2 regions of the Streptomyces sp. BK022 genome follow, and region 1 is predicted to be linked to the other one. Evidence: riboswitches for the same ligand, from Rfam matches in the RefSeq annotation. Region 1 holds a riboswitch; the other holds the start of a gene.

Region 1 (15,498 bases):
GAGTTCATGGAGTCCGTGGGCTTCCGCCCCGGCAAGGTGAGCGCCATCGCGTCCGGGTCGGCCGAGCTGGGCGGCGGAGTCCTGCTCGCGCTCGGTCTCGCCACGCCCGCCGCCGGTGCCGCCGTGGCCGGGGGCATGGGCGGCGCCGTCTCCGTGCACCGCCCCAACGGATTCTTCGCCATGGCGGGCGGCTACGAATACCCGGCCTACCTCGGCTACATCGCCACCTGTATCGGCCTGACCGGGCCCGGCCGCTACTCCCTGGACCGGCTCCTCGGCTACCGGCTCGACCGGCCCCGGTTCGTCCTGCTCTCCTTCGCGCTGAGCGCCGCCGGCACCGCGGTGGTCGTCGCCCGCCGGGAACAGGTGCTCTCGGCCCAGCGGCGCGAGGAGGCGGCGCCGGTCACCCCGGCTCCCTGAAGGGGGTCGCACCTGCGAGCTGGACCTCCCTTTCCGCCTGGACCATGCGGCACGGAACTCGGTCACCGAGACCGGATTCCGTGCCGTTCCGCCTTTTCTGAGTTATCGGAAACCCCTTTTTCCGATGCCGGGGAATGAGGTCCCGAGACCGATCCGGAAAACGCCGTTCGGCCTTTGTTTTCAAGGGGTGCGCGTCGCGTGGCGGGTGCTGATACCCCGACATACTCTGGCCTAAAGCTCCATAGACAGGTATGGACGCACGCCGCGACGGCGGAAGGGTGAGAGCCTTGAGCACCTTGGACGAAGAACAGTCACGGATGATGGAGGCGGAGTCGGACCTCGAGCCTCGCGTGGGCCCGATCCCCAAGGGGGAGCCGTACTTCCACCCTTACCACCACCCCGCCGCTGGATGGGGCGCCGCCAAAAGCGTGACCAAATTCCTGCTGGACGAGGGAACGCTGATCGAGGGCCCGCGGGCCATCATGAAGATGAACCACGAGAACGGTGGTTTCGACTGTCCCGGATGTGCGTGGCCGGATGACACCAAGGGCCTGAAGCTTGACATCTGTGAGAACGGAATCAAGCACGTCACATGGGAACTGACGCACAAGAGGGCCGACCGTGAGATGTTCGCGCGCCACACGGTGAGCGAAATGCACGAGTGGAGCGACTTCAAGCTGGAGGACCAGGGCCGGCTCACCGAGCCCATGGTCTACGACGCGGCCACCGACCACTACGTGCCGATCTCCTGGCACGACGCCTTCGAGCTCGTCGGACGCCACCTGCGCAATCTGGAGAACCCCAACCAGGCGTCGTACTACACCTCGGGCCGGCTCGGCAACGAGGCCACTTTCCTCTACCAGTTGATGGCGCGCGAGCTGGGCACCAACAACCTGCCCGACTGCTCCAACATGTGCCACGAGGCCAGCGGGCGTGCCATGCAGGCCGCGCTCGGCACCGGCAAGGGCACCGTCGACCTCAAGGACTGGGAAGCCACCGACGCCCTGTTCATCCTCGGCGTCAACGTCGCCTCCAACGCGCCCCGGATGCTCACCTCGCTGACCGAGGCGTTCGACCGGGGTGCGCAGATCGTGCACATCAACCCGTTCATCGAGGCGGGCGCCACCAAGGCGATCATCCCGCACGACTTCCTGGACATGGCCACCTTCCACGCCACCCGGACCAGCACCCTGGACCTCCAGGTGCGGATCGGCGGTGACATGGCGCTGCTGCGCGGCATGGCCAAGGCGGTGCTGGAGCAGGCCAAGATCGACCCCAAGGCCATCGACAGCCAGTTCATCAACCGGCACACCGTCGGCTTCGAGGAGTACCGGGCGCTGTGCGAGGCCACGCCCTGGGAGGAGCTGGAGCGCCAGTCCGGGCTCAGCCGCGCGGACATCCTCAAGGCGGCCCGGATCTACACCGACGCCGACCGCTCCATCATCAGCTGGTGCCTCGGCGTCACCCAGCACGAGCACGGCGTGGACACCGTCCGCGAGATCATCAACCTGCTGCTTCTGCGCGGCAACCTGGGCCGCGAGGGGGCCGGTCCCTCCCCGGTGCGCGGGCACAGCAACGTGCAGGGCAACCGCACCTGCGGCATCGACCACCGCCCCGAGCCGGAGTTCCTGGACCGGCTGGCCGAGGTCTGCAAGATCGACCCGCCGCGCGACCACGGCCTCGACACCATCGGCACGCTCCAGGCGATGAACCGGGGCGACGTCAAGGTGTTCATCGGCATGGGCGGCAACTTCGCCCTCGCGGTGCCCGACTCGCCGTTCAGCTACGAGGCGCTGCGCAACTGCGATCTCACGGTCCAGGTCAGCACCAAGCTGAACCGCAGCCATGTCGTCCACGGCAAGGAGGCGCTGATCCTGCCGTGCCTCGCCCGCACGGACAAGGACCACCAGCGGGGCGGCGTGCAGAGCACCTCGGTCGAGGACTCGATGTCGATGGTCCACCTGTCGGTCGGCATGAAGCGGCCCGCCTCCAAGAAGCTGCTCTCCGAGCCCGCGATCGTCGCCGGCATGGCCCGCGCCGCCCTGCCCGCGAGCCCCACGCCGTGGGAGTGGTACATCGAGGACTACGACCGCATCCGGGACACCATGTCCGAAGTCCTGGACGGCTTCGAGGACTTCAACCGCCGGGTCCGGCTTCCGCTGGGCTTCCGCATCAAGCAGCCCGCCCGTGAGCTGATCTTCCTCACCGAGTCCGGCAGGGCGGAGTTCTCCAGCGCCAAGCTGGCCGACGTGGTGCCCGCCCCGGGCATGCTGGCGCTCGGCACGATGCGCTCGCACGACCAGTGGAACACCACGATCTACTCCGACAACGACCGCTACCGCGGCATCAAGAACCTGCGCGAACTCGTCTTCATGAACGAGGACGACATGCGCGAGCGCGGGATCTCGGAGTTCGACCCGGTGAACATCGTCGCCACGGCGAAGGACGGCAGCCACCGCTACCTCGACGGCTACCTCGCCATCCCGTACGACATGCCGCGCGGCTGTGCGGCCGGGTACATGCCCGAGATGAACGTGCTGATCGCGCTGTGCGACTACAGCACCCAGAGCGACCAGCCGCTCATGAAGCACGTCAAGGTGCACATCTCCCCGGCGACCTGACCGGACCCCGGCACATGGGTGGGCCCCCTCCGGCCGGAGGGGGCCCACCCGTGTGCCGCTTACGGCTCAGTGGCCGGCCGGGATGTGGTGCACCGCGATGCGCTTGCTGAACACCCAGTACGTCCAGCTCTGGTAGATGATGATCAGCGGCGCGAAGATCGCCGCGACGATCGTCATCACCGTCAGGGTGTACGACGCGGACGAGGAGTTGGAGACCGTCAGCGACCAGGCCGGGTTCAGCGTCGAGGGCATCACGTCCGGGAACAACGTCAGGAACAGCATGGCGAAGGACGCGACCACGGTGAGCGCGGAGAAGACGAACGCCCAGCCCTCGCGGCCCAGTTGGTTGAAGAACAGGGCGACGGGCAGCGCCACGAAGGCCACGATCATCACCCCGAGGCTCTGGCCGTTGCCCGAGTTCGCCTGTGTCCACAGCAGGAACGCCAGGAGCAGCAGGAGGGAGGCGAGGCCCAGCACGGGCACCAGCCTGCGGGCCCGCCGGCGGATCTCGCCCTCCGTCTTCAGCGCCGCGAAGATCGCTCCGTGGCAGGTGAACAGCACCAGCGTGGTGATGCCGCCGAGCACGGCGTACCCGTTGAACAGGTCACCGGGGGAGCCCACATAGGACTTCTGGCGGTCGATGGCGATGCCGCGGACCATGTTGGCGAAGATGACGCCCCACAGGAACGGGATGATCACCGAGGTCCAGAACGTGACCTGCTCCCAGCTCAGCTGCCAGCGCATGCTGTCGCGCTTGGCCCGGTACTCGAAGGAGACTCCGCGTCCGATCAGGCAGAGCACGATGATCAGCAGCGGGATGTAGAAGCCGCTGAACAGGGTGGCGTACCAGTCGGGGAAGGCCGCGAAGGTGGCGCCGGCGGCGGCGATCACCCAGACCTCGTTGCCGTCCCAGACCGGGGCGATGGTGTTGATGAGGACGCGCCGCTCGGTGCTGTCGCGGGCCATCGTCTGGGTGAGGACGCCCACCCCGAAGTCGAACCCCTCCAGGAAGAAGTAGCCGACCCACAGGAGGGCGATCAGGATGAACCAGAGATCGTGGAGATGCATGGCGATCCGTCCTCAGTAGGCGATGGAGAGCGGCTTGTCCTGGTCGTCGGGGGAGATGCGCAGGGTCGGGTCCTTGGTGGGGGGCCGCTCGTCGACATCGGGCCCCGGTCTGGAGTACTTGACCATGAGACCGCCCTCGACCACCGCGAGGATCGCGTAGACCACGGAAAGCGCGACCAGCGAGCCGACCTGGGTGCCCACGCTGACATTGGGCGAGACGGCGTCCGCGGTCTTCTTCAGGTGGAACACCACCCACGGCTGACGGCCCATCTCGGTGAAGATCCAGCCGAAGCTGTTGGCGAGCAGCGGGAAACCGAGGGTCAGCACGACGATCCGCCAGCTCCACCTGGTGAAGAAGTCGTTCATCCGGATCCTGTCGGTGATCATCAGGTTCGGCGGCTCGTCCTCGCCCGTGCGGAACCTGGGTCTGACCCAGAGCTTCCTGCGGGTGAGGTACAGGCCGAGCAGGCCGATGGTGAAGCTGGTCATGCCGAAGAAGATCATCAGCCGGAATCCCCAGTACGTCATGAAGATGTTGGGGATGTAGTCGGCGCGGGTGCCGCCGAAGAGCCGTACCTGCTCGTCGGCCCGGTCGTTGATGCCGGGGACGGGGGAGTGGAAGTTGCTCTTGGCCAGGAAGGAGAGCGCGCCGGGGACCTCCAGCGCGACGTCGTTGCGCCCCTTGCCGACGTTGCCCACCGAGAAGATCGAGAAGGGTGCCGGCCCTTGGGTGTCCCACAGGGCCTCGGCCGCCGCCATCTTCATGGGCTGCTGCTGGAACATGACCTTGGCCAGGCGGTCGCCGCTGAGCGCGGTGAGGAGGCCGGCGATCGTGCAGACGACCAGGGCCAGCTTGAGCGAGCTGCGCATGGCCGCGATCCGCTTGCGGTTGGTGTCCTTGCCGCGCTTGGCCCGCCACAGGTGGTAGGCGGAGATGCCCATGACGAAGGCGGCGCCCGTGATGAACGCCGCCGTCAGGGTGTGGAAGACCTGCACCAGGGTGGTGTCCTGGAACAGGACCCGCCAGATGTTGGTGAGCCGGGCCTTGCCGTTCGCCGGGTCGATCCGGTAGCCGACCGGGTGCTGCATGAAGGAGTTCGCGGCCAGGATGAAGTACGCGGAGAGAAGGCTGCCGATGGTCACGACCCAGATCGTCGCCAGGTGGACCTTCTTCGGGAGCCGGTTCCAGCCGAAGATCCAGAGCCCGATGAACACGGACTCGAAGAAGAAGGCGATCAGCGCTTCCATCGCCAGCGGGGCGCCGAAGACGTCACCGACGAAGCGGGAGTAGCTCGACCAGTTCATGCCGAACTGGAACTCCTGGAAGATGCCCGTGACCACGCCCAGCGCGAGGTTGATCAGCAGGAGCTTTCCCCAGAACTTGGTGGCGTGGAAGTACTTCTCCTTCCCTGTCCGCACCCAGGCCGTCTCCAGACCGGCGACGATGCCTCCCAGGCCGATGCTGAGCGGGACGAAGAGGAAGTGGTAGACGGTCGTGACACCGAACTGCCACCGGGCGATGGTCTCCTGAGCGATTGCTAGTTCCACTACGTCCTTCTCCCGCTCGATCCGGCCGCAATCTGGATAAAAGGTATCTCCGGTGCATAGTCGCGTCGACTTGGGGAAAGGCGCCCGGCCCAACCTAACGAGCCTGAACAGATGCGTGTTTCCTGATTGCCCCGGGCGCCGATCCGGAGGGAAGCCGGGGCACGCGCCGGTAGGGCAGACTCGGCACCATGACATCCACGACGCGGCCGCGGGCCACGGCCGTAGTCGTCGGCGGCGGGCCCAACGGGCTGGCCGGCGCCGCGCTGCTCGCCAAGGCGGGGCTCGACGTCACGCTGCTGGAGGCCGCCGACGAGGTCGGGGGCGGCACCCGCAGCTACGAGGGCCTGCTGCCCGGCCTGCTGCACGACCACTGCTCCGCCATCCACCCCATGGCCGTCGGCTCACCGGCCCTGCGCGAACTGGAGCTGGAGCGGCACGGACTGCGCTGGCTCCTGCCCGAGGTCGACTGCGTCCATCCCCTCGACGACGGCACGGGGGGCGTACTGATGCGCTCCGTCGCGGAGACCGCCCGCCTGCTCGGCCCCGACGGGGACCGCTACCGGGCGCTGGTCGAGCCCTCGGTACGGCACTGGGGCACGCTCGCCGGCGAGGTGATGGGCCCCTTGCTGCGCGTTCCCTCCCACCCGCTGCTGCTCGCCCGCTTCGGCCTGCCGACCACCCTGCCCGCCGCCGCTCTCGCCCGCCTCTTCCGTACCCCGCGGGCCCGCGCGCTCTGGGCCGGGATCGCCGCCCACGCCTACCGCCCGCTGGGCCGCCCGCTCACCTCGGCCATCGGCCTCGGCATCCTGGTCTCCGGGCACGCGGCCGGCTGGGCCGTGGCCGAGGGGGGCTCGCAGTCCATCGCCCGCGCGCTGGAGAAGGCGCTGCGCGAGTACGGCGGGCGCGTCGAGACGAACGTGCGGATCACCGACCACCGCCAGATCCCGGCCGCCGACGTGACACTGCTCGACCTCGACCCCGGCCAGGCCGCGGCCGTCTACGGCGACCGGCTGCCCGCGCGGACCCGGTCCGCCTACCGGCGGTTCCGCCGGGGTCCCGGCGCCTTCAAGATCGACCTGGCGGTGGAGGGCGGATTGCCGTGGACCCATGAGAAGGCGCGGCGCGCCGGGACCGTCCACCTGGGCGGCACGTTCGACGAGATCGCGCGGGCCGAGCGGGACGTGGCGGCCGGACGCATGCCCGAGCGGCCGTTCGTCCTGGTCGGCCAGCAGTACCTCGCCGACCCCGGGCGCTCGGTCGGCGACGTGCACCCGGTCTGGGCCTATGCGCACGTCCCGTACGGCTACACCGGGGACGCCACGGAGGCGATCCTGCGGCAGCTCGAACGGTTCGCCCCCGGCGCCCGCGACCGGATCGTGGGCCTGAGCGCCACCACCCCGGCCGGCTTCGCCGCCGCCAACGCCAACTTCGCGGGCGGCGACATCCTCACCGGCGCGAAGACGGTCCCGCAGCTGATCCTGGGCCCCCGCCCCACCCTCGACCCCTACTCGACCGGCCTGCCCGGCGTCTACCTCTGCTCGGCGTCCACCCCACCGGGGCCGGGCGCCCACGGGATGTGCGGAGCGGGCGCGGCGGCCTCGGCGCTGCGGTACCTGGGCGCCGCCGCTCACCAGCCGAGCTGAGCCTCGCCCAGGACCTCGCCGCCTGTGTGGGCGGCGAGCTTTCGTGCTCTGGGCAGGTCGCCCCGGTTGCTGACGTGGACGAAGACCGTGTGGTGCTCGGTCCAGCGGTCCGCCTGCGCCTGGTCGCCGTGGAACACGACCTGGACGCCGTCGTACTTCGCCGAGCCGTGCTGGTCCGCGTCCGGGTCCTCCGGCCACGAGCCCGACCACTGGACGGAGGCGGTGCCCTCACCCAGAGCCGTCAGGAAGCGCTGGTCCGCGCTCCTGGCAGGGTAGAACTCCCCGATGTGCAGCGGCAGACGCGGCTGGAGTTCGGAGTCGGCCGCCGTCGTGAGATCGAGGTCGGCCCAGACGGACCCACCCGAGGGGTCCGTCCGCACCTTCACGCAGACCTTCGTGCCGGGCAGGGCGGCGGCCATCTGCCGGACGTCCGCGACCGTCAGCAGATCGGCGGTGAGGTAGACCTCGTCGTCCCGCCTCGCCAGCAGCGCGCACAGGCGCACGGCCTGTGCGAACGCCGCCGGCTTGTCGGTGGTCCGGAACACGGGGTACGCCCTGGAGTTGCCCATGCGCCGAACCATCACACGTACCCGTCGGCCCAGGCGAGGAAGTTTCCCCGGGGTCAGCGCGCGAGCAGCTCCAGCGTGTCGATGACGCGGTGGGAGAAGCCCCACTCGTTGTCGTACCAGGCGACCACCTTGACGTGGCGGCCGTCGACACGGGTGAGGGCGGAGTCGAAGACGGAGGAGGCCGGGTTGCCGACGATGTCGGAGGAGACGAGCGGGTCCTCGGAGTACTCCAGGACACCGGCGAGCGGGCCCTCGGCGGCCGTGCGGTAGGCGGCGAGCACCTCCTCCCGGGTGACGTCGCGGGCGACCGTGGTGTTCAGCTCGACGATCGAGCCGACCGGCACCGGGACCCGGATCGAGTCGCCCGACAGCTTGCCGTCGAGGTTCGGCAGCACCAGGCCGATCGCCTTGGCCGCGCCCGTGGTCGTCGGCACGATGTTCACCCCGGCCGCGCGCGCCCGGCGGGGATCGCGGTGCGGGCCGTCCTGGAGGTTCTGCTCCTGGGTGTAGGCGTGCACGGTCGTCATGAACCCGTGCTCGATGCCCGCCAGCTCGTCCAGCACGGCGGCCAGTGGGGCCAGCGCGTTGGTCGTGCAGGAGGCGTTAGACACGATGGTGTGCAGCGCCGGGTCGTAGGTGTCGCTGTTCACCCCGTACGCCAGCGTCACGTCGGCGCCGTCCGAGGGGGCGCTCACCAGCACCCGCCCCGCGCCCGCGTCGAGGTGGGCGCGGGCTGCCTTCGCCGAGGTGAAGCGGCCGGTCGCCTCCAGCACGATGTCGACGTCCAGCTCGCCCCAGGGGAGCTGGGCCGGCTCCCGCTCGGCGAGGACCTTGATACGGCGGCCGTCGACCACGAGGGTGTCGCCGTCCACCTCCACCGGACGGCCGAGCCGCCCGGCCGTCGAGTCGAAGGCCAGCAGCCGGGCCAGCCCCGCGGGTTCGGTGAGGTCGTTCACCGCGACGACCTCGAGGTCACTGTCGCGTTCGAGCAGAGCCCGCAGCACGTTGCGTCCGATGCGGCCGAATCCGTTGATGGCGATGCGCGTCATGAATGGTGTCCCTTCCGTCCGCCCCCAGGTTCGCGGACGGGGGCCGGGCGCGGCAGTGGCAGGAGCGCCATGGTGCGCAAGGATCACGCCAGGGTCACTCGCCCCGCGCGAACGTCTGCCGGTACTCGCTCGGCGTGGTCCCGAGCACGCGCTGGAAGTGCAGCCGGAGGTTGGTGCCGGTGCCGAGCCCGACCTCGTGGGCGATTCTCTGCACGCTGTGCTCCGACCGTTCCAGCAGCTCGCGCGCCAGGTCGACCCGCGCCCGGGTCACCCACTGCATCGGCGTGTACCCGGTGTCCTCCGCGAACCGCCGGGAGAAGGTACGCGGCGACACCGCGGCGTGCCGGGCCAGCGCCTCGAGGCTCAGCGGCTCACCGAGCCGGTGCAGCGCCCACTCCCGGGTCGCGGCGAACCGCTCGCCCAGCGGCTCCGGCACACTGCGCGGCACGTACTGCGCCTGACCTCCACTGCGGTAGGGGGCCGCGACCAGCCGCCGGGCCGCGTGGTTGGAGGCGGCCACTCCCAGCTCGCCGCGCAGCATGTGCAGACACAGGTCGATGCCGGAGGCCGCCCCGGCCGACGTGAGCACGCTGCCCTCGTCCACGAACAGCACGTTCTCGTCCACCCGGATCAGGGGATGCCTGGCCGCCAGGGCGCGCGCGTAGTGCCAGTGCGTGGTGGCCCGTCTGCCGTCCAGCAGACCGGTGGCCGCCAGCGCGAACGCCCCCGTCGAGATCGCCGCCAGCCGAGCACCCCGTCCGTGCGCCGCGACCAGCGCCGCCACCACCGGCTCCGGCGGCTCCTCCCGGTCCGGGAACCGGTAGCCCGGCACGAACACCACGTCCGCCCACTCCAGCGCCTCCAGGCCGTGCGCCACGTGGTACGACAGGCCGTCGCCGCCCGTCACCAGACCCGGCGCGGCCCCGCACACCCGCACCTCGTAGGGCATGCTCGCGCGGGTCGTGAACACCTGCGCCGGGATACCCACGTCGAGCGGCTTGGCGCCCTCCAGGACGAGGACGGCGACACGGCGGAAACGGGAGGACGGCACGGGCAGCAGGGTACGCACAGGTCGGCGTGAATCCCCCGCAGGGCACCGGGCAACCCCCCGATATGCTGCTGTTTTCTCCAGTACCGGCCGCCTCGGAAGGAATGCCCCGTGGAGTTCCGGCTGCTCGGCACCGTCTCCGTCGACACCCGCCGGGGACCGCTGCCGCTCGGCCCCGCCAAGCGCCGCAGCCTGCTCGCGGCGCTGCTGCTGTCGGCCAACACCCCGGTGCCGATGGGCCGGCTGACGGCGTGCCTGTGGGACGACGAGCCGCCGAGCCAGGCGCGCGGAGTCATCCAGGGCCATGTGTCCCGGCTGCGCGCCCTGCTCACCGAGGGCGACGCGGAGGCGTACGGCGTCGAACTCCTCACCGCCGGGGACGCGTACGCGCTGCGGCTGCCGGAAACCCTGCTCGACGCCCAGCGGTTCGAGGAGCTGCTCACCCTCGCCCGCGAACAGCGCGACCCCGCCGACGCGGTGCTCATGCTCGGCGACGCCCTCGCGCTGTGGCGCGGACCCGCGCTCGGCGGCGCCTTCGCCGGACCGCCGCTCCAGGCCGCCGCGCACTCGCTGGAGGAGTCCCGGCTCTCCGCCGTGGAACAACTGGCGCTCGCCTACGGCAGGCTGGGCGAGCATCACCGGGCCGCCGCCGTCCTGCGCACCGAGGCCGTCGCGCATCCGCTGCGCGAATCGCTGTCCGCCGCGCTGATGACCGCCCTGTACCAGGCGGGTCGGCAGTCGGAGGCGCTCGACTGGTTCCACCGCACCCGCAGGCTTCTCGCGGACGAACTCGGCATCGACCCCGGCCGCGAACTCGCCGACGCCTACGGGCTGATCCTGCGCGGCGACCCCGTACCCGAGCTGCTGGCCGCGCGTCCCAAGCCCACGCCCAAGCCCGAGGCCGACCCCGTCCGGCCGCCCGTACCGCCCCGCCCCGCTCTCGTGCCCGCCGAGGCGCACGCCGACCTGCTGCCCCGCGCGCCCCGCGGCTTCCACGGCCGGGGCGCGGAACTCGCCGCGCTCGGCCGGGCCGCCGCCGGGGAGGCGCCGGTGTGCCTGGTGACCGGGCCCGCCGGCGTCGGCAAGACCGCCCTCGCGCTGTGGTGGGCGCACCGCAACGCCGACGCCTTCCCCGACGGGCGGCTCTTCGCCGACCTGCACGGCTTCAGCGACACCGGCGAGCCCTCGGTGACCGAGGTGCTGCGCGAGTTCCTGCTCGCCCTCGGGGTGCCGCCGCGCCGGATACCGGAATCGGCCCCGGCCGCCGCCGCGCTGTTCCGCACCCTCACCGACCGGCTGCGGCTGCTGGTCGTCCTCGACAACGCGCGTGACTCCGCCACCGTCCGCACCCTGCTGCCCGGCGGCGCCGACTGCGTCACCGTCGTCACCAGCCGCCACCGCCTGGAGGGGCTCATCGCCTCCGACGCGGCCCGGCCCGTCCCCGTCGGCACGCTGGACGCGCAGGACGGTACGGCACTGCTCGCGGGCGTCCTCGGGGAGGAACGGGTGCTCGGGGAGCCGGTGGCCGCGCGCAGACTCGCCGAACTCTGCGGAGGGCTCCCGCTGGCCCTCAGGGTCACGGCGGCCCGGCTCGCGGGCCGCCCGCAGTGGAGCCTCGCCCACCTCGCGGACGAACTGGCGGACGAGCGCGGCCGGCTGGCCCACCTCGCCGTGGACGACACCGGGGTCCCGGCCGCCCTCCGCCTGACCGTGCAGCACCTTCCCGGCGAGGCCGCGCACCACTTCGGCCGGCTCGGCCACCACCCCGGTACCCACTTCGACCCCTACACCGCGGCCGCCCTCGCCGGCACCGACCCGCCGGCCGCCGCCCGCGCCCTCGAACGCCTGGGCGCCGCCCACCTCGTCACCGAGACCGCGCCGGGCCGCTGGGAGCTGCACGACCTCGTACGTCTCTACGCCCGCGACCTCGACCCCGCGACCGGGCCCACGGCGCTCACGGGCGCCCTGGACCACTACATCGCCACCGCCCTCGCCGCCGCGGAGACGGCCCAGCCGGGCGGCGAGCCCTGTTTCGCACTGCCCGAGGACTTCCGGCGCCCCTCTGCCGTACGGGACTTCGCCGATCGCGCGGAGGCCATGGACTGGCTGGCCGCCGAGCGGGAGGACCTGGCACGGGCGGTGACCGCCGCGCGGGCCGCCGGGCTGGACGACCGTGCCTGGCGGATCATCCTCCTGCAGTGGCCCCAGGTGGTCTGGCGCTCGCGGGACAACTGGGTGCCGCTGCTGTACACGGCCCTGGAGTGCGCCCAGGCCGTGGACGACCCGTACGCCGAGTCCCGGGTCCGCACCCTGCTCGGCTGGGTCCTGAGCGAGGAGGGCCGCCTCGTGGACGCCCTCACCCTCCTCGAACCCTCACCCGCCCTGGCCCGTCGGACCGCCGACCGCCTGGGCGAGGCCACCGCCCTCGTCAACCTGGCCGTGGTCCAGTCCGCCCAGGGCGACCTCAACGCGGCCCTGGCCAACTGCGCCCGAGCCGCCACCCTGGCCCGCGAGGAGGGCAACCCCCACACGGAGATGCTCGCCCTGCTCCACCTCTCCCGCACCCACCTCTCCTCGGGCGACCCGGACCGCGCCCTCCACGTCGCCCGAACGGCCCTGGACCTCGGCCCCGAACACGAGGAAGCCGCCCGCACCTCCCTCCTCCACACCGTCTCCGGCGAGGCGCATCTGGCCCTCGGCAACAAGACCGAGGCCCTCCACCTCCTGGAACGCGCCGCCGACGAGGCGGAGTCCACGGGCTACGACGAAGGCGCGGTACGCGCCCTGGAGGCCCTGCTCCGGGTGAGCGGCCGCGCGGACCACCGCAAGCGCCACGAGGAGGCGGTACGGAGGCTGGCGGGGGAGGACCGGTAGGACTGGCTGTCGCTACGGTGGCCCCATGTGCCGCTACGCCGTGACCCCCTACAAGCTCCACTACGCGTGCCTCCCGTGCCGGGTCAGCTTCAAGCGGCACGCGGATCGGGAGCACGCGTGCCCGAACTGCGCCCGGCCGCTCGTGTGTGCCGGGCGGGACTTCGCTCCGCCGCGTCGGCGGGATGTCGCGGGGTGGTCGGTGGTCGCCGCGGTGCTGGGGGAGGGGCTGCGCTTCGACGGGCGGTCGGGGTGTGGGTGCGCGAAGGAGCCGAAGTACCGGCCCCGGACGCGGGCGGAGCTGCGGGTGCGGCGGATCGTCGCCCTGCGGGAGGGGGTGCCGCCGGCCGAGGTGCTGGGGCGGGTCGATCCGCTGGACGGCGGCGGCCCCGGCCCGGCGTCAGAAGGACGTTAGCCGGACGTCAGCGGGACGGCAGCGGGGGCGGTGAGAGTAGGGGTGTCAGCAGGTCAGTGGCTGGCCGGCGGTTCGGAAGGGCCGTCGTCGACGTTTCACCTCTCGGGGGAAAATCATCATGAACGCCTCGCGCCGTACGGCACTCTTCTCCGTCGCCGCTTCCGCCGCGCTCGCCCTGTCCCTGACCGCCTGCCAGAGCGGCGAGGGGACCAAGGCCGAGGGAGCGGCGCCGGTCGCCGGGGACACGGTCTCCGCCTCCGCCTCCGCCGCTGCCTCCGCGCCCGCCGCCGGTGCGGGCACCGGCGGCGACACCGGCTCGGGCACCGGCACCGCCGTGGGGACCGCGCACAAGTCCGGCGCCACGTCCTCCGGGGCCAAGAAGGGCACCGCCACCCCCCTCTGCCGGGCCCAGGACGTCAAGGTCAGCTCCGAGCGTCAGGACGGGCCGCCCTACACCCACATCATCCTGACCGCGCGGAACACCTCGGGCCACCGTTGCGAGATGGCCGGGTTCCCGCACATCCAGTTCCTGGAGAGCCACAAGCAGGACGTGCCGTCCGTGGCGAAGAGCAAGCCGGCCGTCCCGACCGTGCTGAACCCCGGTGACCCGGCGTTCGTCCTGGTCAAGCTGTCCGACGGCGGGGTGGACGAGGACAACGAGGTGGTGAACGCGTTCCAGTTGGTGCTTGAGGGCGACTCCGCCGTCATCGCGGTGGACTCCTCGGCCGGCGGCGGCCTCGCCGTCGACCCCGCGAAGACGCTCACCGGGTACTGGACGACCGAACTGCGCAACGGGGCCGACGACTTCTGACCCGTACCGCCGTGAGACCGCCCCCTCGGGAGAGGAAGATCACCCGTGGGGGCGCGGTCTTGGCCAGGCAGGGCGCACGCGGTACCGTCGGGGCGATATCGACGACGGCGAAACGGAAGCCGGTGAGAAACCGGCACGGTCGCGCCACTGTGTGCGTGGTCCCGCGAGGGGCCGCGCGAGTCAGACCCGTGGCCGTCGTCCTGTGCACCACCGAGATGGGACGCGAACTCCCAGAGGAGGTACTGCCATGGCGCAGACCGTCGCTCAGCCGACCGCCGGAAACCCCGCCGCTCCCGCCACCCTGCCGCTGAAGGAGATAGCGCCCTGGGCGGTCTTCTTCGGCGTCCTCATGCTGGTCCTGCTGTACTTCGTCGGCGCCGAGCAGGGCGCCACCTCCGTGTTCAACGGCACGGACGTCCACGAGTGGGTGCACGACGCCCGTCACCTGCTCGGCTTCCCCTGCCACTGACGCGAGGGACGCCGCACACCCATGAACTCCGCAACCGTGAGAAACCTCCTCGTGCGGGGCATGCTCGCCGGCCTCGGCGCCGGAGTGCTCGCCCTCGTCGCCGCGTACTTCCTCGGCGAGCCCAACGTGGACAGCGCCATCAGCTTCGAGGGCCACCACGCCCACGAGCACGAGGTCGAAGTCGTCTCCCGCTCGCTCCAGTCCACCGCCGGACTGGCCACCGGCGTCCTCGTCTACGGGGTCGCCTTCGGCGGCATCGCCGCGCTCGCCTACTGCTTCGCGCTCGGCCGCGTCGGCCGCTTCGGCCCCCGCGCGAGCGCCCTGCTGCTCTCCGGCACCGCGCTGCTCGCCGTGTACGTCGTGCCGTTCCTGAAGTACCCGGCCAACCCGCCCTCGGTCGGCGACCCGGACACCATCGGCAAGCGGACCACGCTGTACTTCCTGATGATGCTGCTCAGCGTGCTCCTGGCGATCGGCGCCACCCTGCTCGGCAAACGCCTCGCCCCCCGCCTGGGCAACTGGTACGCGACCCTGGTCGCGGTGGCCGCCTTCGCCCTGCTGACCGGTCTGGCGTACGCCTTCCTGCCCGTCGTCAACGAGGTGCCGGAACACTTCCCGGCCACCCTGCTGTGGCGGTTCCGTCTCTCCGCGCTGGCCATCCAGACGGTGCTCTGGGCCGGATTCGGTCTGCTCTTCGGCGAGTTGGCCGAGCGGCTGCTGAATCCGCGCCCCGCGGCGGCACGCGGCACGGGCCAGGCGGTCGCCGCCTCCCACTGAGCCGGTGACCTGACGCCGAAAGGGGCCCCGGAGATCTCCGGGGCCCCTCTCACCCACCCCCGACCGCGTGCCCCAGCCGCAGGTTCCAGCGTCCGGCCCGCCCGGACAGTTCCGTCGCGGTGAGCGGTGCCACGTCCAGCCGCCAGAAGGCTCCGGTGGGCAGCCCCAGCGCGTGGACCACGGCCGCGC
Region 2 (15,498 bases), on a different contig from region 1:
TGCTTCTCGGTGTCCACCACGGGCATCGGCCGGGTGGCGTCCTGCGGCGGCTCGCTCATACCGTCCTCCCCTGACGCTCACCGGGCAGCCGCAGCCGCTCCACCTCGACGACCACCTCGGGCACCTCCATGTTCGCCAGCTCGCCCACCCGCTCGGTGACCCGGCGTCGTACGGCCGCGCAGCGCGCGCCGATGTCACCGGGGTACTCCAGCTCCAGCGCCACCCGCACCCGGGCCGTGGCGAAGGGGCTGTCCTCCACCGGGCCGGTGCCGCGTGCCCGGGGACGGACGTTCACCGTGGCGTGCGGCGGGTCGAGATCACGGGGCAGCGGGGCGAGCGCCTCCCGCGCGGCCCGCGCGGCGATCTTGGCGACGACCCGGTCCGCGATCCGGGTGAACCCGCGCTCGCCCGGCGGGGTGCGGTCCCAGACAGCCGGCGCCGCCGCGCCGGTGTCCGTGCTCATCGCGGTCACCGGCGCCAGTCGCGCCGGTCGCCGCCGGTGCGGAACCGGTCGTCACGGGTGCGGTCGTCCCGGCGGCGGAAGAAGTCGCCGAGCTCCAGTTCACCGTCCATGAAGCGGCCGGCGAAGAATCCGACGGCCCCGAGGGCCGCCACCAGCACGAAGGCTCCGAAACCGCCGTAGAACCCGGCGAAGCCCAGCGCCATTCCGGCGATCATGCCGACTGCTGCCATGCTCATCTCTGCAGCGCTCCTTCAAGCGGGTCGGCTCGTCCGACCGAGTGATGTCAGCCGGTCCGGCCTCTTGTACGGGTACCCCCCGGCTCACTGAATACGGGGCTGCTCCGGCTCCACGTCGTCCTCCTCGTCGGGGAGGTGGACGTCGCTGACCGCGATGTTGACCTCGACGACCTCAAGGCTGGTCATCCGCTCCACGGCGGCGATCACGTTCTCCCGGACCGCGCGGGAGACATCGCCGATGGGATAGCCGTACTCCACGACGATCTCCAGGTCGAGAGCGGTCTGCACCTCGCCGACCTCGGCCTTCACACCCCGGGTGACGGCCTTGCCGCCGCCCGGCACCCGGTCGCGCACGGCGCCGAAGGTGCGGGAGAGGCCGCTGCCCATGGCGTGCACGCCCTCCACGTCACGTGCCGCCATTCCAGCGATCTTCTCGACGACCCCGTCCGCGATGGTGGTACGGCCTCTGGTCGCCGGGTCGCCGCCGCCGGACCGGGTCTGCCTGCGGGCCGAGGTCTGCGGCTCGTTGTCGCCGCCGTGGGTTGCCATCTCGCTCATCGCCACTGCTCCCCTTTTCGGTCGTCGTTCTCCGACCACGGTAAGCACGCCTGCGCCGTTGCGCGCCGTGGAGAGGGCAGGGTGGAGGAATGACGGCGGACTGGACACAGGCGGTACGGCAGCGACTGGCGCCCGGCAGACTGCTGCCGCTCGGCGGCAGCCGGGACGGCGCGTGGATGACGGAGCGGGCGGCCACCTCGGTGCTGGCCGGGGCGGCGGCGGCCGAGGTGCCGGGGGCGTGGCTGGGCACGCTGCGGATCGGTCCGGCCGATCCGCGTCAGGTGAGCGAGCCGGTCGTACCGGCTCCGCCGAGCGCGCTGTGGCCGGGGCCCCTCCGGGTGACCGCGGACTTCGCGGCGACCGCCGCCCGGCCGCTGCCGGTGACGGCGGAGCGGCTGCGGGAGGTGCTGACGGCGGCGGCCGGCCGGCTGGGGCTCACGGTGACGGAGGTGGACCTGCGGGTGACGGATCTGCTGGAGCCGCCCGCCGAACCGCCCCCGGTGTCCCGGGCGCAGCGGGCGCCGGACGCCGAGCGGACCACCGACCCCGACGAGGCGGCGGTGGCCGCGGCCGTCCTCACGGTGGCCGGGGTGGCCCGGCTGACGGCGGCCTTCGGCGACCGGGGTCACGCGGTCCGGGTCCAGCGGCGCGAGTCGGACGCGGCCCTGCCGCACCGGCATGTCTACGTGGAGGTCGCCACGGACTCCGCGCACCGGGCCACCGAGGTGGCCCAGCGGGTGCGCGCGGCGGTACGGGACACGCTGGAGGACCGCCCGACGGTGGCGGTCCTGGTGACCGGTGTGGAGTGAGCGCGACCGCGAGGGGGCTGCGGTGCGCTCAGTCCCCGATGCCCGCGAGGTCGCGCAGTCGGCGGGCCTGGGCGGCGCGCTCGGCGACGACCTGCTCGTCGAAGGAACGGCCGACGGCACCGCGCAGCAGCGCCTTGGTCTCCACCACGGCGTCGCGCGGCGCGGCCAGCACTGCGGCGGCGAGGTCGGTCGCGGCGCCGTCGAGTTCGGCGGCGGGCACGGCGACGCTGGCGAGGCCGGAGACGACCGCCTCCTCCGCGTGCACGAAGCGGCCGGTCACACAGATCTCCAGCGCGCGGGCGTAGCCGACGAGGCCGACCAGCGGGTGGGTGCCGGTGAGGTCGGGGACCAGGCCGAGGCTGGTCTCGCGCATGGCGAACTGCACGTCGTCGGCGACGACGCGCAGGTCACAGGCGAGGGCCAGCTGGAAGCCGGCGCCGATGGCGTGTCCCTGCACGGCGGCGATGGACACGATGTCGTTGCGCCGCCACCAGGTGAACGCCTCCTGGAACCCGGCGATGGCGGAGTCGACCCCGGCGTCGTCCCGGCGCGCGAGATCGACGAAGCTCGGCTCGCCCTCGATCCCCTCCGGCGTGAACATCTGGCGGTCCAGTCCGGCGGAGAAGGACTTGCCCTCGCCCCGCAGCACGACGACGCGGACGGAGCCCGGCAGCGCCCGGCCCGCCTCGGCCAGCGCCCGCCACAGAGCGGGGCTCTGCGCGTTGCGCTTGGCCGGGTTGGTCAGGGTCACCGTGGCGAGCGCGTCATCGACGGTGAGCCGTACGCCGTCCTTGTCGAGTACAGGAGCGAGGTCCTGGTCGGGCGAAGCCATGGGGCGCCTCCGGTGGGTGCGGTCATCGCGCGGTGCCGTACGGCACCGCGAAGTGACTGCACAGTAACCACCCGGACGATCAGGGGACCGACCGGGTGGCCACCATCGAAGCCGATGGGCCGCCCGGAGTCAGGACGACGCGGCCTTCTTGCCCCGCGTCGCACCCCCTCGCCCACGGAGCGTGACGCCCGACTCGCTGAGCATCCGGTGCACGAAGCCATACGAGCGACCGGTTTCCTCGGCCAGCGCCCGGATGCTCGCACCGGAGTCGTACTTTTTCTTCAGGTCTGCCGCGAGCTTGTCGCGCGCGGCGCCGGTAACCCGGCTGCCCTTCTTCAGAGTCTCGGCCACCCGGTCCTCCTCATGGGAAGTGCGCTCTGGTCTTCTCATGATCACCCCTTCTCGTCAGGTTGGCCACCCATTCGGCAAGGTCCGTGAGACGAGGTTGTGACGACAGGAGCGGGTCCGCACATACGGAATCAATGATTCCGAAGCGGCGCGCGCGTACCGCCGAACGGGTGGAATCGGGAAGTCCCAGGTCAGCGACGCGAGACGGCCGGTCCCCCGGTACCGCTCGGGTACGGGGGGACCGGCCGGAAAATCCGTGTAGGACACACCTCGGTATGAGGAGATCTCACTCAGATGGTGGATCACCGCTGGGCCGAATGATCGGGCCGAATGATCGCGCCGGGGTCAGGCGAGGGCCACCAGGTCGGCGTAACCGGAGCCCCACAGGTCCTCCACGCCGTCCGGAAGCAGGATGATCCGCTCCGGCTGGAGCGCCTCGACGGCGCCCTCGTCGTGGGTGACCAGGACGACGGCGCCCTTGTAGGTGCGCAGCGCGCCGAGGATCTCCTCGCGGCTGGCGGGGTCGAGGTTGTTGGTGGGCTCGTCCAGCAGCAGCACGTTGGCCGAGGAGACGACCAGGGTGGCCAGCGCGAGGCGGGTCTTCTCGCCGCCGGAGAGGACCCCGGCCGGCTTGTCGACGTCGTCGCCGGAGAAGAGGAACGAGCCGAGCGTCTTGCGGACCTCGACCAGGTCCAGGTCCGGCGCGGCCGAGCGCATGTTCTCCAGGACCGTGCGCTCGGGGTCCAGGGTCTCGTGCTCCTGGGCGTAGTAGCCGAGCTTGAGGCCGTGACCGGGGACGACCGAGCCGGTGTCGGGCTGCTCCGCGCCGCCGAGGAGGCGCAGCAGGGTGGTCTTGCCGGCGCCGTTGAGGCCGAGGATGACGACGCGGGAGCCCTTGTCGATGGCCAGGTCGACGTCGGTGAAGATCTCCAGCGAGCCGTACGACTTCGACAGGCCCTCCGCCATCAGTGGCGTCTTGCCGCAGGGGGCCGGCTCCGGGAAGCGGAGCTTGGCGACCTTGTCGGACTGCCGGACGGCCTCCAGGCCGGAGAGCAGCTTGTCGGCGCGCTTGGCCATGTTCTGCGCGGCGACCGTCTTGGTGGCCTTGGCACGCATCTTGTCGGCCTGCGAGTGCAGGGCGGCGGCCTTCTTCTCGGCGTTCTGCCGCTCGCGCCTGCGGCGCTTCTCGTCGGCCTCGCGCTGCTGCTGGTAGAGCTTCCAGCCCATGTTGTAGACATCGATCTGGGAGCGGTTGGCGTCCAGGTAGAACACCTTGTTGACCACCGTCTCGACCAGGTCGACGTCGTGGGAGATCACGATGAAGCCGCCGCGGTAGGTCTTGAGGTAGTCCCGCAGCCAGACGATCGAGTCGGCGTCGAGGTGGTTGGTCGGCTCGTCGAGCAGCAGGGTGTCGGCGTCCGAGAACAGGATGCGGGCCAGCTCGATACGGCGGCGCTGACCACCGGAGAGGGTGTGCAGCGGCTGGCCGAGCGCGCGGTCGGGCAGGTTGAGCGCGGCGGCGATGGTGGCGGCCTCGGCCTCGGCGGAGTACCCGCCCTTGGTGAGGAACTCGGTCTCCTGGCGCTCGTACTGGCGCAGGGCCTTCTCGCGGGTGGCGCCGGAGCCGTTGGCGATGCGCTGCTCGTTCTCCCGCATCTTGCGGATGAGCACGTCGAGGCCGCGGGCGGAGAGGATGCGGTCGCGGCCGAGGACGTCGAGGTCGCCGGTGCGGGGGTCCTGCGGGAGGTAGCCGACCTCGCCGGAGCGGGTGATGGTGCCGGCGGCCGGGATGCCGTCACCGGCCAGGCACTTGGTGAGGGTGGTCTTGCCCGCGCCGTTGCGGCCGACGAGGCCGATGCGGTCACCCTTGGCGACGCGGAAGGTGGCGTTCTCGATGAGGACGCGCGCACCGGCGCGCAGCTCGATACCGGAGGCGGAGATCACGGACATACTCCTGGGCGTACGTGGTTGACGGATGGGCGGCTGTCGAGGGCGTTCCCGCCGTCTAATGCGCGAGGAGAATGGCCATGGGCCCAGTCTAACGGGGGCGGGCAAGGCCTTTTCCTGCCCCGGGTGGCAGGTGTGCGGGCTTCCGGGGTACAGATGCCGCGTGAGCTGCGAGCCACGGTGCGACGGGGCGGCCGGAAGCTCGCGAAAGCCGATGGAAGCCGACAGAAGGTGACGGGCTGTGCAGTTCGACGACGACGCGAATCTGGACACCTCCGAGGTGCGGGACGTGCGCGGGAGCCGGCTGCCGGGCGGCCGGGCGACGATCGGCGGGGGTGTCGTCGGGCTGGTGGGGCTGCTGCTGGCGCTGTTCCTGGGCGTCGGCCCGGACCAGCTCGGGCTCTCCTCGGGCGGTGACGAGACCTCGTCCCAGCCCTCCTCGGTGAGCGAGGTCCAGCAGTCCTGCCGTACCGGCCGGGACGCGAACAGCCGCGAGGACTGCCGGGTGGTCGCGGTCGTCAACAGCGTGCAGGACTACTGGGCGGGCGAGTTCCGGCAGCAGGGCAAGCGGTACGCCCCGGCGGAGACGTATCTCTTCAGCGGGCAGATCCGTACCGCCTGCGGGGCGGCGACGGCGGCCGTGGGGCCGTTCTACTGCCCGGGTGACCAGCGGGTCTACCTGGACCTGGGCTTCTTCGACGAGCTGCGCACGAAGTTCGGGGCGAGCGGGGGCCCGTTCGCCCAGGCGTACGTGATCGCGCACGAGTACGGCCACCATGTGCAGGACCTGACGGGCACGCTGGGCCGGACCCAGGACGGGACGACGGGCGAGAACAGCAGCTCGGTCCGGGTCGAGCTGCAGGCGGACTGCTATGCCGGGGTGTGGGCGCACCACGCGACGACGGCGCCGGACGCCTCGACGGGCAAGCCGCTGATCACCAGGCTGACCCCGGCGGACATCAAGGACGGCCTGAACGCGGCGGCGGCCGTGGGCGACGACCGCATCCAGCAGGAGTTCCAGGGGAAGGTCACGCCCGAGACCTGGACGCACGGGTCCTCGCTGCAGCGGCAGCAGTGGTTCGACCAGGGCTACCGGACGGGCGATCCGGACCGGTGCGACACGTTCGGCTGAGGCGTTGCCTTACCGGCTGCGAGACTGAAGGGGACGAAGCGGGACGGAACCGTGCACGAGGGAGTGATCGGCATGGCGGACACCGGCGGGCGCCCCAGCGTGTACCCGACGCTGCTGTACGCGGACGCGCGGGCGGCGATCGCGCAGCTCACGCAGGCGCTGGGCTTCACCGAGCTGGCGGTGTACGAGTCGGAGGACGGTACGGTCCTGCACGCCGAGCTGACCCAGGGGAACGGCGCGGTGATGCTGGGGTCCAAGGGACGCGGCGGTGTCTTCGCCGAGGCGATGGGCGGCGGAGGCCCGGCGGGGGTGTACGTGGTGGTGGACGACGTGGACGCCCATCACCGGCGCGCGGTGGAGCACGGGGTGGAGATCCTGATGCCCCCGACGGACCAGGACTACGGCGCGCGGGACTACCTGGCGCGGGACGCCGAGGGCAACCTCTGGAGCTTCGGCACGTACGCCCCCGCGCTGCCTTCCTGAGCGGCGGGGGCGTTCCGGCGGGGGCCGCTCAGCCTCCGGTGTGCACCTGGAAGGCGGCCCGGCGCACGGCCTTGGCGAGGGCGGGGTCGGGGTGGGCGGCGGCGAGCGCGACCAGGACCTGCACGGTGCGGGGGTGTCCCACGGCCCGGACCTCCTCCAGCAGGGCGGGGACGGTGGGCTGGACCGCCGCCTCCAGGTGCCTGACGAGCATGTCGGTCTCACCGTGGTCGGCGACGGCGGCCGCGGTGTCGACCCACAGCCAGGTGGCCTCCTCGCGGGTGAGGACCTCGTGGGCGTCCTCCGGGTCGACGCCGTCGTACTCGGCGAGCCACAGCAGGGCGTAGGGGCGCAGCGCGGGTTCCGCCACGACGGCGCGCACCTCGTGCTCGGCGGGGGCGCCGACCACGCGGAGCGCCTCGAAGGCGAGGCCGCGCAGCAGGGCGTCGTCGCCCCGGGCGGCCTCCAGGAGCTGGCCGACGGCTCCGCCGACCGTGCGGGCGGCGAGCCAGGCGCGGTACTCGGCGCGGGCGGCGTTGGGACGGAGCTGGGCGCAGCCGCGCAGCATGTCCTCGGCGGACTGCTCGATGTTCCCGGCGGGGCTCTGCGCGGCGACGCAGATCTGCTCCAGCTTGACCCAGACCGCCCAGCTTCCCAGGGGGGTGAGGGTGGCGTGGCCGCCGCCGTGGGTGAGCGCGCCGACCGCTGCCAGCGCCTCCACGGCCCAGTCCAGGAGGGGGGCGAGGGGGACGTCCGGCGCGGGTGCGGTGAGGACGGGGGCCTCGACGGCACCGGGGGCGTAGGTGACCTCGCAGCGTTCGGTGCGCAGTTCGGTGACCCGCTGCTGGAGCAGGTCGAGCAACTGCTCCACCGGGACGGGTCCCGCGGAGAGCTGGAGGAAGGAGAGGACCTGGGGCATGGCCGAGACGACCTCGGCGACCGTGGCCGGCTCGTGGCCGTGCGGCTCGGGGCAGGCCAGCGACCAGGCGTCGAAGAGGGCGACCCAGCCGCGCAGGACGGCGCTGTCGTCCCGGTCCCAGGCGCGCAGGCGCCAGCCGGGGCGGGCGCTGTCGCCGTGCACCTCGACCAGGCCGGAGAGGCGGGCGGTGTCCCAGTCGGCGCGGATCTGCGCGGGGGTGAGGCCGAGGTCGGCGGCGGCGCGCTCGGCGGTCGCGTCGGAGAGGGTGGCCTTGCCGTCGGCGGTGGCGGCGTCGCTGCCGGGCCCCAGGGCGAGGTCGGCCCACCGGGCCACCCGGACCGCCCCGGCGAGGACGGTCCGGGCGAGTCTCGCCAGTTCGGCGGGGGCCGGCGTCCCCTCGGGCGGCCGGGGCACGGTGCGGCGCGTGCGCCGCTGGTTCACAGCTCTGGGGGCGGCGGCCAGGGGTCGCGGTCGGACGAGTCGAAGCCTGGAGTCGCGCGGGATACGGGACGTCACGGGTGCAGTCTTCCGGTTGACGGTCCGAAAACCCAAACGGGAAGTCACACGCGGCTACGGAGAGGGCCAGAACCGGGGGCTCCGGCGGGGGCCCGCGGGGCCGAGCCGCTACAGCAGCGGGGTCAGGAAGCGGCGCAGGAGGTCCTCGTACGGGGTGGGGTCCGTGTTCCACATGGCGGCGTGCGGGGCCTTGGGGACGGGGTGGAGGGATATGAGGCCGGGCTGGCGGGCGGCCAGGCGGCGGGAGTCGGCCCAGGGGGCGATCTGGTCGTCGGGGCCGTGGATGATCAGGGTGGGGACCTTGAGGGGTTCGACGCCCACGGCGTGGCGGGCCGTGCGCATGCCGGCCCGGCCCTGGGCGGCGCGTACCGCGAGGGGCAGCAGGGGGCCGGGGACGTGGCGGGCGCGGGCCAAGGCGCGCAGGGTGGTCTCCCAGCCGAGGACGGGCGAGTCGAGGATCAGCCCGGCGATCCGGTCCCGTACCGAGGAGCGTTCGGCGGCGTGCAGTGCCATGGTGGCGCCGGTGGACCAGCCGAGGAGGACGACCCGGCGGGCGCCGTAGCGGACCGCGTACCGGATCGCCGCGTCCACGTCCCGCCACTCGGTCTCGCCGAGGTGGCTCAGGCCGTCCGGGGAGCGCGGGGCGCCGATGTCACCCCGGTAGGCGAGGGCCAGTACGGGCAGTCCGAGCGCGTGCAGCATCCCCATGACGTTGAGGGTCTGCTCGCGGGTGGTGCCGAGACCGTGCACGGCGATGACCCAGGTGTCCCGGGGACCGGGCACGAACCAGGCGGGGAGCGGGCCGAGTTCGCCGGGGATGTCGATGTCGGCGTACTCGAGACCGAGGGCGGACCCGGGGTCGCCCACATACGCGTTGGGGGTGAGCCAGGCGGGGTCGCCGGGGGCGAAGGCGCCGTGGGTGAGGCGTTCGAGACGGCGTACGACGGTGTCCGGGCTCGGCTCCGCCCCCTCCAGCACCTCCCCGACGACCGCGTGCGAGCCGTTGCCCGCGAGGCCGTAGACGCCGGGGCGCCGGGAGGCGAGGTCGCGGGTGAGGGTGATCCGGCCGCCCTGAAGGCCGTGCACGGTGAGCCGGGGTTCGGTGGGCAGCGGGCGGCCGGGCGGCAGCTTCAGCGCGGCGCCGCTGGCCAGCCTTCCGACGGCCACGGACGCGGCGCCCGCGGCCAGCACGGCACCGATCGCGGCGGCGACTACGTGGACTTTGCGCACGCGTCCAGTGTCACGGGACGGGCGCGTCCCGGCCAGTGGAGTCCCCGCGCTCAGCGCTGCCCGTACCCCCGCAGCCGCTCCCCCGCCTCCGCCAGCTCCGCCTCCGTGAGCAGCGACGGGCTCAGCCCCGGCACGGAGGACGCCGCGAGCCAGACACGGCACATCCACTCCAGCTGGGCGGTGCGGTCGTAGGCGCGGTCCAGGGTCTCCCCGTGGGTGAGCGTGCCGTGGTTGCGCAGCAGGCAGCCGGAGCGGTCCTCGAGGGCCCGGAGCACGTGGGCGGCGAGTTCGGGGGTGCCGTAGGGGGCGTAGGGGGCGACCCGTACGGGGCCGCCGAGGGCGCCGGTCAGGTAGTGGACGGCGGGCAGCTCGGTGACCAGGGTGGAGACGGCGGTGGCGTGCACGGCGTGGGTGTGGACGATCGCGCGGGCGCCGGTGGTGCGGTACACCGCGAGGTGCATGGGGAGTTCGCTGGTCGGCACCAGTGACCCGAGCACCTGGCGGCCGGTGAGGTCGACGCCGGTGACGTCGGCCGGGGTGAGCCGGTCGTAGGGCACACCGGAGGGGGTGACCAGCACGGTGTCGCCCACCCGTACGGAGACGTTCCCGGAGGTGCCGACGACCAGCCCGTCGGCCACGGTCCGCCGGGCGGTGGCCACCAGCTCGTCCCAGGCCCGCGCCTCGTCGCCGTCCGCGTCCCGCCGCTGTTCCGCCATGCCGCGATCCTGCCAGGAGGCGGTCGCCCGCGTGCCCGCTTCGACCTCTTCCACGCGCCGCCGAACGGGCGAAACCGGCTGGAAACGCACGAAATAGTCACACTTCTGACGACCTCCCGGCTTTCACTGATCCCTCTTGCCCGCTGGACCACGTCTCGCCGGGGGACCGCATGGCCCGTGACCGCTCATCAACCCGTCGCCGCGCGGGCGTCCTCGCGGCGGCCCTGACGGCCCTCACCCTCACCGGGGCCCTCACCGCCGCCCATGCCCCCGTGGCCACCGGGTCCGACCTGCGCCGGACCCAGCCCAAGGGCCACGACGTCTCCTCGCACCAGCGGAGCGTCGACTGGCACACGGCCCGCGCCGAGGGCGCCCGGTTCGCGTACGTCAAGGCGACCGAGGCCACGACCTACCGCAACCCCTATTTCACCGGCCAGTACAAGGGCGCCCGCCGGGCCGGCCTGATCCGGGGCGCCTACCACTTCGCCCTGCCGAACCGCTCCTCCGGCGCCGCGCAGGCCGCGTACTTCGTCCGGAACGGCGGCGACTGGCGGGCGGACGGGATGACGCTGCCGCCCGCGCTGGACATCGAGTACAACCCGTACGACAAGCACCACAAGTGCTACGGGCTGAGCCGGACGCGGATGGTGCGCTGGATCAGGTCCTTCAGCGACGAGGTGCGCCGGGAGACCGGCCGCCGCCCGGTCATCTACACCACCACCCACTGGTGGACCGCGTGCACCGGGAACAGCCGCGCCTTCGCCGCCGACCACGCGCTGTGGATCGCGAGCCACGACTCCTCCGGCCCCGGCAGGCTGCCCGGCGGCTGGCGGTACTGGACCTTCTGGCAGCACGGCACCAAGGGAAGACTGCCGGGTGACCAGGATCTCTTCGGCGGCTCCACCACCCGGCTGCGGGCCTTCGCGCGCGGGCGCTGAACAGGCCCCGCAAGGCCCCCGCAGGCCCCCGGAATCCGGACCCCCGCTTCCGGCACCGAGGCGTCCGGCCCAGTTCACCTTCCGTTCACCCAGGTTGCCTACGTTCATGCTGCCAACGACTTCGAACGATTGCCTGGGTAAATGGAAAGCTTCTCGCTGATCCTCGCGATAGTGGTGATAACCGCACTCGCGTTCGATTTCACGAACGGTTTCCACGACACCGCCAACGCGATGGCCACCACCATCTCGACCGGCGCTCTCAAGCCCAAGGTCGCGGTGGCCATGTCCGCCGCGCTCAACCTGGTGGGCGCTTTCCTCTCGGTGGAGGTCGCCAACACGATCTCCAAGGGTCTCGTCGACGAGACCGGCATCCGTCCCGAGGTCATCTTCGCGGCCCTGACCGGCGCGATCCTCTGGAACCTGCTGACCTGGCTGGTGGGCCTGCCCTCCAGCTCCTCGCACGCCCTGATGGGCGGCCTGGTCGGTGCCACCGTCGCCTCGGCGGGCTTCGGCGCCGTCCACGGCGAGGTGCTGGTGACCAAGGTCCTGCTCCCGGCGGTGGCCGCGCCGATCGTGGCGGGTCTCGCCACGATGGTCGCCACCCGCCTCTCCTACGGCATCGGCCGGGACGGCGACACCCCGGCGACCCGCAAGGGCTACCGCGCCGGCCAGATCGCCTCGGCCGGCCTGGTCTCGCTGGCGCACGGCACCAACGACGCGCAGAAGACCATGGGCATCATCACCCTCGCGCTGATCGCGGGCGGTGCCCTCTCCCCCGGTTCCAACCCTCCCACCTGGGTGATCCTCTCCGCCGGCCTGGCCATCGCGCTCGGCACCTACATCGGCGGCTGGCGGATCATCCGCACCATGGGCAAGGGGCTGACCGACCTGGAGCCCCGTCAGGGCTTCGCCGCGCAGACCAGCGCCGCGACCGCGATCCTGGCCTCCTCGCACCTCGGCTTCTCGCTCTCCACCACCCACGTCGTCTCCGGCTCGGTGATGGGCGCGGGCCTCGGCCGCAAGGGCGGAGTGGTCCGCTGGTCCACCGCGACCCGGATGTTCGTGGCCTGGGCGCTGACCCTGCCGGCCGCCGCGCTGGTCGGCGCGGGCGCCGAGGCCGTGACCGGCCTGGGCGACTGGGGCACCGGGCTGGTGGCGCTCTTCCTGATCGGCTCCAGCTTCGCCATCTGGAAGATCTCCCGCCGCGAGGTCATCGACCACACCCACGTCACCGCCGAGGAGTACACCGAGCCGGCCGGTGTGGTGACCACCGCGATGGCCATGGTCACCCCGCCCCCCGTGGGCATCGTCGCGGAGGACCTCACGGCCACCATCCCGGCCGCCCCCGCCGAGTCCGCCCCCGCCACCACCGCGCCGTCCGCCCGGGTCTGACCCCCCGGCAACTGGAGGAACATCCCCATGAAGATCGACTGGGCGGCCCTCGGCTCCGTCTTCGGCGTCAGCCTCGTGGCCACGGTGGCCCTGGTGGGCCTGTTCACCCTCGGCGTGAGCGGGCTGGCCCGCCGCGAGCGCGCGGCGGCCACCGGCGGCTCGGCCCCGCTCGCGGTGACCGGCGCCTACGCCTGCTTCGCCGCCTGCGCGGCGGCGGTGGCGTACGGCTTCTACCTGATCGTCGCCTAGGGCCCGTCACTCGGAAGGCCCCCGCCCGGCATGTGCCGCGCGGGGGCCTTCCGCTGTTCCCACCGGTGCCGGTGTGGGGCTCCACACACTCTTCTCCCGCAGGTCACAGGCAGGTTGACGACCCTTCCGGGCACGTGGTGGACTTCGCGGGCCATGTACGGCGACAGCAGAGGAAGCCGGTGCGAATCCGGCGCGGTCCCGCCACTGTCACCGGGGAGAAGTCCCCGGGAGCCAGGAACTCTCGTCGCCGGTCTCGTCGAACCAGGGCGTGGACACCCTGAGTGAGGACTACCGTGATGCCCGGCCGCCGCCCGAGAACCCGCACCAGGAACACCGGCACGCCCACGGCGAGCTAGCCGATGGGCGCCGATCGCTCGTACGCGTACGGTGCCGCCGCCGGCCTCCTCGGTGATCTCCTCCTGGGCGATCCCCAGCGCATGCACCCCGTCGCCGCCTTCGGGCGGGCCGCCGGGCGTGTGGAGCGCGTGCTGTGGCACGACCACCGCGGCTGGGGCGCGCTGCACACCCTGGTGTGCGCCGGCGGGGCCACCGCGCTCGGTGCGCTGGCCGCACGCGCCGTACGTCCTCACCCCGCCGCCTCCGCCGCGCTGACCGCCGCCGCCACCTGGGCCGTCGTGGGCGGTACGTCGCTCGCCCGCGAAGCGTCCGCCGTCGGCCGCGCCCTGGAGCGCGGCGACCTCGCGGCCGCGCGCGCCCGGCTGCCGCACCTGTGCGGCCGGGACCCCGAGGCGCTGGACGCCGACGCGATCGCGCGCGCCGTCGTGGAGTCGGTCGCGGAGAACACCTCCGACGCCGTGGTGGGCGCCCTGGTGTGGGGCGCGGTGGCCGGGGTGCCGGGGCTGCTGGGCTTCCGGGCCGTGAACACGCTGGACGCGATGGTCGGGCACAAGTCGCCCCGGCTGCGCCGCTTCGGCTGGGCCTCCGCCCGGCTGGACGACGCGGCCGGCTGGCCCGGCGCCCGGCTCACCGCCGTACTCGCCGCGCTCGCCGGGGACGACCCGCGCGGGGCGGTACGGGCCTGGCGGGCGGACGCGCACCGGCATCCGAGCCCCAACGCGGGCCCGGTGGAAGCCTCGTTCGCCGGCGCGCTCGGCGTCCGGCTGGGCGGCACCCTCTCCTACGGCGGCCGCATCGAGCACCGGCCCGTGCTCAACGGCACCGGGCGGCCGGTCGAGGTCGCCGACATCGGGCGGGCCGTACGGCTCTCCCGACGGGTCGGTCTGCTCGCGCTCGGCGTCACCGTCGCCGGGCGCCTCATCGGAAGGGGACGGAGCAGGTGAGCGGTGGTCTGCTGGTCGCGGGGACGACGTCCGACGCGGGCAAGAGCGTGGTGACGGCCGGGATCTGCCGGTGGCTGGTCCGGCAGGGCGTCAAGGTGGCGCCGTTCAAGGGGCAGAACATGTCCCTCAACTCCTTCGTGACCCGGGAGGGCGCGGAGATCGGGCGGGCGCAGGCCATGCAGGCGCAGGCGTGCCGGGTCGAGCCGACCGCGCTGATGAACCCCGTGCTGCTCAAGCCCGGCGGCGAGCGCAGCAGCCAGGTGGTGCTGCTGGGGAGGCCGGTGGGTGAGCTGAGTGCGCGCGGCTATCACGGTGGGCGCCAACAGGCTTTGCTGGGAACGGTGCTGGAGTGCCTCGAGGAGTTGCGGGGCACGTATGACGCGGTGATCTGTGAGGGCGCGGGTTCGCCCGCCGAGATCAATCTGCGGCGCACCGACATCGTCAACATGGGCGTCGCGCGGGGCGCGGGGCTGCCCGTCCTCGTGGTCGGCGACATCGACCGGGGCGGGGTGTTCGCCTCCTTCTTCGGCACGGTCGCCCTGCTCTCCCCCGAGGACCAGGCGCTGGTCGCCGGGTTCCTGGTGAACAAGTTCCGGGGCGATGTGACGCTGCTGGAACCGGGCCTGGACATGCTGCGCGACCTCACCGGGCGGCACACCTACGGGGTGCTGCCGTTCCGGCACGGCCTCGGCATCGACGAGGAGGACGGGCTCCGGGTGTCCCTGCGCGGGACCGTGCGGGAGTCGGCCGTCGCTCCGCCGCACGGCGAGGACGTGCTGCGGGTCGCCGTGTGCGCCGTCCCGCTGATGTCCAACTTCACCGACGTGGACGCCCTCGCCGCCGAACCCGGCGTGGTGGTCCGCTTCGTGGACCGGCCCGAGGAACTGGCCGACGCCGACCTCGTGGTGGTGCCGGGCACGCGCGGGACCGTACGGGCGCTGCGATGGCTGCGCGAGCGGGGTCTCGCCGACGCGCTGGCGCGCCGGGCCGCCGAGGGGCGCCCCGTGCTCGGGATCTGCGGCGGCTTCCAGGTGCTCGGCGAGCACATCGAGGACGACGTCGAGTCCCGCGCCGGAAGCGTGCCGGGCCTCGGACTCCTCCCGGTACGGGTGCGGTTCCATCCCGAGAAGACGCTCGCCCGGCCCGTAGGGGAGGCTCTCGGCGAACCCGTCGAGGGGTACGAGATCCACCACGGCGTCGCCGAGGTGCTGGGCGGGACGCCCTTCCTGGACGGCTGCCGCACCGGCCAGGTCTGGGGCACCCACTGGCACGGCTCGCTGGAGTCGGACGGCTTCCGGCGCGCCTTCCTGCGCGAGGTCGCCACCGCCTCCGGGCGCCGCTTCGTCCCGGCCCCCGACACGTCTTTCGCCGCGCTGCGCGAGGAACAGCTCGACCTGCTCGGCGACCTGATCGAACACCACGCGGACACGGA

The links. Region 1 has a riboswitch for cobalamin ahead of EV284_RS04925 (CbtB-domain containing protein). Riboswitches for the same ligand answer to the same signal wherever they lie in the genome.
Positions count from the first base shown of each region.
Region 2: another riboswitch for cobalamin. It lies ahead of EV284_RS31370 (cobalamin biosynthesis protein); the one in region 1 lies ahead of EV284_RS04925 (CbtB-domain containing protein).

Region 1 covers NZ_SHKU01000001.1:1,068,700-1,084,197, forward strand. The annotation lists gene EV284_RS04870 (DoxX family protein) at 1-420, shown strand, start outside; gene EV284_RS04875 (FdhF/YdeP family oxidoreductase) at 738-3,041, shown strand; gene cydB (cytochrome d ubiquinol oxidase subunit II) at 3,108-4,109, opposite strand; gene EV284_RS04885 (cytochrome ubiquinol oxidase subunit I) at 4,122-5,657, opposite strand; gene EV284_RS04890 (NAD(P)/FAD-dependent oxidoreductase) at 5,846-7,300, shown strand; gene EV284_RS04895 (hypothetical protein) at 7,285-7,869, opposite strand; gene gap (type I glyceraldehyde-3-phosphate dehydrogenase) at 7,923-8,918, opposite strand; gene EV284_RS04905 (helix-turn-helix domain-containing protein) at 9,013-9,969, opposite strand; gene EV284_RS04910 (BTAD domain-containing putative transcriptional regulator) at 10,078-12,840, shown strand; gene EV284_RS04915 (hypothetical protein) at 12,866-13,252, shown strand; gene EV284_RS04920 (DUF4232 domain-containing protein) at 13,371-14,063, shown strand; cobalamin riboswitch at 14,140-14,272, shown strand; gene EV284_RS04925 (CbtB-domain containing protein) at 14,311-14,532, shown strand; gene EV284_RS04930 (CbtA family protein) at 14,554-15,309, shown strand; gene EV284_RS04935 (histidine phosphatase family protein) at 15,359-15,498, opposite strand, start outside.
Region 2 covers NZ_SHKU01000009.1:43,744-59,241, forward strand. The annotation lists gene EV284_RS31285 (DUF6286 domain-containing protein) at 1-59, opposite strand, end outside; gene EV284_RS31290 (hypothetical protein) at 56-463, opposite strand; gene EV284_RS31295 (hypothetical protein) at 469-699, opposite strand; gene EV284_RS31300 (Asp23/Gls24 family envelope stress response protein) at 784-1,257, opposite strand; gene EV284_RS31305 (nucleopolyhedrovirus P10 family protein) at 1,347-2,066, shown strand; gene EV284_RS31310 (enoyl-CoA hydratase/isomerase family protein) at 2,095-2,898, opposite strand; gene EV284_RS31315 (helix-turn-helix domain-containing protein) at 3,028-3,249, opposite strand; gene abc-f (ribosomal protection-like ABC-F family protein) at 3,592-5,190, opposite strand; gene EV284_RS31330 (neutral zinc metallopeptidase) at 5,435-6,325, shown strand; gene EV284_RS31335 (VOC family protein) at 6,398-6,808, shown strand; gene EV284_RS31340 (hypothetical protein) at 6,837-8,240, opposite strand; gene EV284_RS31345 (alpha/beta hydrolase) at 8,349-9,470, opposite strand; gene EV284_RS31350 (class II aldolase/adducin family protein) at 9,521-10,186, opposite strand; gene EV284_RS31355 (lysozyme) at 10,357-11,124, shown strand; gene EV284_RS31360 (inorganic phosphate transporter) at 11,266-12,516, shown strand; gene EV284_RS31365 (hypothetical protein) at 12,544-12,765, shown strand; cobalamin riboswitch at 12,895-13,027, shown strand; gene EV284_RS31370 (cobalamin biosynthesis protein) at 13,125-14,066, shown strand; gene EV284_RS31375 (cobyric acid synthase) at 14,063-15,498, shown strand, end outside.